One region of the Priestia sp. MDV22-iso46 genome, then DNA from elsewhere that is predicted to be linked to it. Evidence: riboswitches for the same ligand, from Rfam matches in the RefSeq annotation. Region 1 holds a riboswitch; the other holds the start of a gene.
What was found. A riboswitch is a leader RNA that binds a small molecule or an ion and turns the genes downstream of it on or off. The one in region 1 is predicted to bind S-adenosylmethionine.
Positions count from the first base shown of each region.

Region 2: another riboswitch for S-adenosylmethionine. It lies ahead of metK (methionine adenosyltransferase); the one in region 1 lies ahead of AC4NPH_RS20900 (phosphoadenylyl-sulfate reductase).

Region 1 is NZ_JBZVWT010000004.1:6,968-10,389, reverse strand. It holds gene cdaS (sporulation-specific diadenylate cyclase CdaS) at 1-596, opposite strand, end outside; SAM riboswitch class I at 909-1,011, shown strand; gene AC4NPH_RS20900 (phosphoadenylyl-sulfate reductase) at 1,266-1,979, shown strand; gene cysP (sulfate permease) at 1,999-3,078, shown strand; gene sat (sulfate adenylyltransferase) at 3,131-3,422, shown strand, end outside.
Region 2 is NZ_JBZVWT010000006.1:36,817-40,238, forward strand. It holds gene pckA (phosphoenolpyruvate carboxykinase (ATP)) at 1-1,442, opposite strand, end outside; SAM riboswitch class I at 1,817-1,934, shown strand; gene metK (methionine adenosyltransferase) at 2,067-3,269, shown strand; gene AC4NPH_RS23680 (glycosyltransferase family 4 protein) at 3,301-3,422, opposite strand, start outside.

The DNA.
Region 1 (3,422 bases):
TAGAGGCTTCCATCAAGTGCAAACGAAATTTTGCCTGTTTCTTCAGAGACAACTAAAATTAATGCATCCGATTTTTCCGACATTCCAATGGCTGCACGGTGACGTGTTCCCAATTTTTTGGTCGTTGAAATAATAGACGAGAGAGGTAAAACATTAGCAGCTGAGATAAGCTGATTATTTCTAATTAGGACGGCTCCGTCATGTAAGGGTGTCCCTGGATAGAACAGCGTCTCAACTAGCGTAGCGCTGACAGGAGCTTGAATAGGCATTCCTTTTTGAATAAGAGGGTCTACATTTTGTTCCCGTTCAATGACAATTAAAGCGCCGTGACGTTTCTCAGAAAGGTTATGAATAGCTAAGGACAGAGCAGCATATTCAAATGTATAAGGCGATAAGTAATGACGCAAGTAATAAGAGGCAGCCGTAGCTTGAACATCTTGAAATAACTTTCGCATCTCCTCAAAATCACATAGTATACAATGATCACTCGTGTCTAAATGTTTAATTAAATTAGAGGCTTCAGTTGAAATCTGCTGTAAATATGTTCGCACATTATTTTTAATTGTATCGTCTAATTGAAAAGGTTGTCTCTCCATCTTATATAGCTCCTATCTGTCAGTCAGTGTTATCTGTAATGTGTGCTAATGTGGGTGAATTATCCGTAAAGCTTATAAATCCCTTATTAATTTTATAGAGAGGTTTTGTGTTTTATTTAGCAAGAGAATATAAAAAGTTGGAGAAAAAGAAAGCGTTTTATAAACTGATATGTTCACATTTGGTTTAAATTTACATATGTTGTTTTAAATAAAAGTATAGATATTTCTGTGAATTTAAAGTATAGTTTTCTTATCGGATATATGATTTTTAATGTTGACAAATATTCTAAATATGCTAAAATTTTTAAAAAATGCTTATCAAGAGTGGTGGAGGGATCTGGCCCGTTGAACCCCGGCAACCTGCTTAGCAAGGTGCTAATTCCAGCAAAGTGTGTATCATTTTGAAAGATAAGGTGAAAATTTATTGCCTACCCAGTCTTTCAATATGGAAGACTTTTTATTTTGATATAGCGCAAGCGATAATTTGAGGAGGGACACCAATGACTGTAACCCCCGACTTAAAACAAATCTTTGGGCATGTCGAAGCAAAGTAAGAATTAAATAGTTTCGCTGACTAGACACACTAGAGGCGGTTTTATCCAATTCTAGTGGGTAAAACCGTCTTTTTTTATTGGATAACGCGGATAACTAAGAATTGGAGTGAAGAAAATGGCAGACTTATATACGTACGAAAACTGGAGTGATACGTTTCCAGAGTTCGACAGTGAAGATGAAACAAAAGGAGCCCTTTCAGCATTGCAGTGGGCGTATGATACCTACGGAGATTCAATTATCTATGCATCAAGCTTTGGGATCGAAGGGATCGTGTTAATTGATTTAATTTCAAAAGTGAAAAAAGATGCTGAAATTGTCTTTTTAGATACAGGCGTTCATTTTAAAGAAACATATGAAGTGATTGATGCAATTAAAGAACGCTTCCCTGATTTACGTATTCATATGAAAAAACCGGATTTAACTCTTGCAGAACAAGCTGAAAAACATGGAGATGAGCTTTGGAAGAGTCAGCCTAACTTATGCTGTCAAATTCGAAAAATCATTCCATTAAGAGAATCTCTTGCTCCTTATGATGCGTGGATTTCTGGTTTGAGACGCGAGCAGTCTGAGTCTCGTGCCAGCACGAATTACTTTAATAAGGATGAGAAATTCAAGAAGGTGAAAGTTTGTCCGTTAATTCATTGGTCTTGGAAGGAAATTTGGCGCTATGTGTATAAGCATGATTTGCCATATAACAAACTTCATGATCAAGGCTACCCAAGTATCGGCTGTGAACCCTGTACCGCACCTGCCTACAATGTAGACGATTTACGTTCAGGAAGATGGGCAGGTACACAAAAAGTTGAATGCGGATTACACGAATCTTAAATACGAAAGAGCTGAATAAATGATGCTTTTATATGTTGCCTTTATCATTGCGCTTTTTTTTGCAATGAATATTGGGGCAAGCGGTGCAGCAGCAGCTATGGGCGTTTCATACGGCTCCGGTGCGATTAAAAAGCGAAGAGTAGCCCTGTTCATCTGTGCTGTAGGTATTGTGCTCGGAGCCATTATCGGAGGCGGCGAGGTGGTAAAAACCATCAGTTCAGGTATCATACCTGAAAAATTGCTATCAGTAGAATTAGTTATTATCATTCTGGCTGCTGCAACGCTGTCACTCTTTTTCGCGAATTTAATTGGTATTCCTCTATCAACAAGTGAAGTAACGGTTGGTTCAGTTGTTGGAGTAGGCGTAGCTTATCAATCTCTGTATGTGGAAAAACTTTTAGTTGTCATGTCTTTTTGGATTATTGTTCCACTAGTTTCATTTGTCATTGCTTTTTTGATTGGAAAAGTGATAAAACGCAGAGCGCATAAAAAAGAAGCAGAGGGAAAGTGGAAAAGAGTTTTAACGATTTTAGTTATAGCGACGGGATTCTTTGAAGCCTTCTCAGCTGGAATGAATAACGTGGCAAATGCTGTCGGTCCTCTAGTAGGAGCTGGATTAATGGATGCCACAACGGGTGTCATAGCAGGAGGATTGGCAGTGGCGCTCGGAGCACTTTTACTAGGAGGCCGAGTTATTGAAACAAACGGGAAAAAAATTACTCGCTATTCTGTAGGAGAAGGGTGCATTATCTCGGGTACTGGTGCTTCTCTTGTCACAGTCGCTTCACTGTTTGGTTTGCCAGTACCGCTTACACAGGTCACTACGTCTTCTATTATTGGAATAGGAGCAGCGAAAACGGGATTCACGAAAGAACAGCGCGAAGTGGTCATTCAAATGTTAAAGGTTTGGGTGGTATCCCCTGTATTTTCACTCGTAATCTCATATGTTCTTGTGAAATTAGTACTTGAAAGCGACTTATATTCATTTGTGGTGCTAGCTAGCGGATGTATTGCCACAGCAGGTGTTCTAAGCTTAGCTAGAGCGACTAGAAGAAAAAGAGCAAGCTTGCAGTCGGAAAAAGAAAAAATGACTGCGTGATTCAAGTGCTTTTTATTATATTGTGTTAATTATTTAAGGAGGATTTTACAAAATGACAACAATTCAAGCACACGGTGGAGAATTAATTAATTTATATCAACCAACATATGACTACACGTCACTAACAAAAGAAATCGAAGTAGATAACATGGCCCTAAGTGATTTAGAACTAATTGGAATTGGTGCTTACAGCCCAATTACAGGATTTTTAGGAGAAAAAGATTATCAATCAGTTGTTGAAAATATGCGTTTAGCAGATGGAACAGTATGGAGTATTCCTATCACTCTTCCTGTAACAGAAGAGCAAGCTAAAGAATTAAACATTGGCGACAAAGTAAAACTTG
Region 2 (3,422 bases), on a different contig from region 1:
TCAGGAACTCCCGGAACATGAGTTGGAATCGATAAACCAAAAATAGCATCTGTTACTGTTTCGGTATTAGCTAGTTCTCCTTCAAGGGCTGCTTGAACCATAGCTCGAGTGTAACTTAACTTCATTCGTTCGCCCACGCCGTATTCACCGCCGGTCCATCCAGTATTTACAAGGTATACATTTACATTATGTTCATCGATTTTCTTTCCTAGCATTTCTGCATAAGTTGTTGGAGCAAGGGGTAAGAAAGGCTCACCAAAGCATGTAGAGAAAGTAGCCTGTGGCGATGTTACGCCGCGCTCTGTTCCAGCTAACTTACTAGTGTATCCGCTCAGAAAATGGTACATTGCTTGTTCTTTTGTAAGCTTGCTGATTGGAGGCAAGACGCCGAAGGCATCAGCAGTTAAAAAGACAATAGCTGTAGGGTGCCCAGCAACGCTTGGCAATACCGTATTATCAATAGAGTCAATTGAATAAGCGGCACGAGTATTCTCTGTTAAACTATTATCATTGTAATCTGCTACTTTCGTATTTTGATTTAACACTACATTTTCCAGTACGGCGCCGAAGCGAATTGCATTGAAAATTTGCGGTTCTTTTTCTTCGGAAAGCTGAATGCACTTCGCGTAGCATCCTCCTTCAATATTAAATACACCAGAGCTTGACCAACCGTGCTCGTCATCTCCGATTAAACGACGGTTTGCATCAGCAGAAAGCGTTGTTTTACCCGTTCCAGATAAACCAAAGAATAATGCAACGTCACCTTCTTCTCCTACGTTAGCAGAACAGTGCATGGATAGAATATTGTTTTGAGGAAGCAAGAAGTTCATCACTGAGAAAATAGATTTTTTCATTTCACCAGCGTATTCAGTTCCTCCAATTAGCACGATGCGTCGCTCTAACGAAAGAATAATGAAGGTTTCAGAATTCGTCCCGTCTGTTTCAGGATCAGCTTTGAACGTTGGAGCTGCTACAATTGTAAACGGCTTCACATCATCATTTGTTTTTTGTTCGGCTGAAGGGCGAATGAATAACTGCTGAGCGAATAGGTTATGCCATGCAAATTCATTAACTACTTGAATTGGTAACTGATACTTTTTATCAGCTCCAGCATATCCATTAAAAACAAAAAGTTCATCCTGCTTCTTTAAGTGGGTTAAGACTTTTTTGTATAGCGCATCGAATCGCTGAGCAGAAATTGGCTGATTGACAGGTCCCCATTCAACCGCTTTTGAAGACACAGCATCGCTTACAATAAATTTATCTAAAGGAGAGCGACCTGTATATTTTCCGGTTTCGACTGACACAGCACCTGTAGAAGTCAGCGTTCCTTCGCGTCGAGCTAGAATTTTTTCAACAAGTTGTGGAACAGATAATTGGTGTTTTGTTGTTTTTAATTGAAGCAAACCATTTAATTCGATAGACATATCAACAGTACTCATGTGCACTACCTTCCTTTTTTAGCTATTATTTATTCATTAATGTTTGAAATTTATAATTAGTATAACACATTTATTTAATTATTCTATACTATTTAACTAAAAATGTTTGTGTATTATAAAAAAATGTACGTTATACCTATTTTAGACACATGTATATGTGATAGGAGCAAAAAAAGTGAAGCTATTTTAAGTGAAAGCCTCATTTTGATCTGTCTTATTAACTAAACTTAGTGATGATTCTTAATAAGATGTACTATTTCGGAATTTGAGTATGTTACATTAAAACACATTCAAACATAAAGAGATGATTTCCATTTGAATGTTGTTGACAGTGAAGCGCTTTTTCATGTATTATATGTCCTTGAACGGATACTCTCTTATCCCGAGCTGGTGGAGGGACAGGCCCTATGAAACCCAGCAACCATCGTCATTTTTTTGTGTAGACGATAAGGTGCTAACCTGATGCAAGGGCACAACCTTGATCGATAAGAGTGAAAGGCTTATGTAGAATTTGATACCTTTCCTCGATACAAGGAAAGGTTTTTTTATATTTTTTAACGTGTAGTGAAAATAAGGGAATGAGTACCGTATCACAATGTATCGTATTTATAAGGAGGAAAACTGATGTCAACACAACGTCGTCTGTTCACGTCAGAATCTGTTACAGAGGGACATCCCGATAAAATTTGTGACCAAATTTCTGACTCAATTCTTGATGCTATCCTAGCAAAGGATCCAAATGCTCGTGTTGCTTGTGAAACAAGCGTAACAACTGGTTTAGTTTTAGTAAGTGGTGAAATTACAACTTCTACTTACGTGGATATTCCTAAAACAGTTCGTGAAACAATTAAAGGAATTGGCTATACTCGTGCAAAATACGGATTTGATGCTGAAACTTGTGCAGTATTAACATCTATCGACGAGCAGTCAGCTGATATCGCTGCTGGTGTAGACCAAGCGTTAGAAGCACGTGAAGGTCAAATGTCAGATGAAGAAATCGAAGCAATCGGAGCTGGAGACCAAGGGTTAATGTTTGGTTATGCATGTAACGAAACAAAAGAATTAATGCCTCTTCCAATTTCATTAGCTCATAAACTTGCTCGCCGTCTAACAGAAGTACGTAAAGAAGAAATTCTTCCTTACCTTCGCCCGGATGGTAAAACACAAGTAACAGTTGAATATGATGAAAACAACAAACCTGTTCGCATCGATACAATTGTTATTTCAACCCAGCATCACCCAGAAGTAACGTTAGAGCAAATTCAACGTAACTTAAAAGAATATGTTATTAATCCAGTTGTTCCAAACGAGTTAATTGATGAAAATACAAAGTATTTCATTAACCCAACAGGACGTTTCGTAATCGGCGGTCCTCAAGGAGATGCTGGTTTAACTGGTCGTAAAATTATCGTTGATACTTACGGCGGATATGCTCGTCACGGCGGCGGTGCATTCTCTGGTAAGGACGCAACAAAAGTAGACCGTTCAGCAGCTTATGCAGCTCGTTATGTTGCGAAAAACATTGTAGCAGCTGATCTTGCTGATAAATGTGAAGTACAACTAGCATATGCAATTGGTGTTGCACAACCAGTATCTATTTCAATTGATACATTCGGTACAGGAAAAGTTTCTGAAGAAGTACTAGTAGACGTAGTACGCAAAAACTTTGACCTACGTCCAGCAGGCATCATTAAAATGCTTGATTTACGTCGCCCAATTTATAAGCAAACAGCAGCTTACGGCCACTTTGGTCGTACGGATGTGGAGCTTCCTTGGGAGTTCACAGACAAAGCGGAAGCATTAAAAACTCAAGCTTTAGCTAAATAATAAAAAAATCTCCGTGAAAACGGAGATTTTTTTATGCCCATTGAATACCTGCAGCAGATTTTTCTACGACACTTTCATATTCTGAAAGCAAATGCTGAAAAATGGCGTCCCATGATTGAGTAAGAGCGTATTGTCTCGCTGCATGGCCAAAGT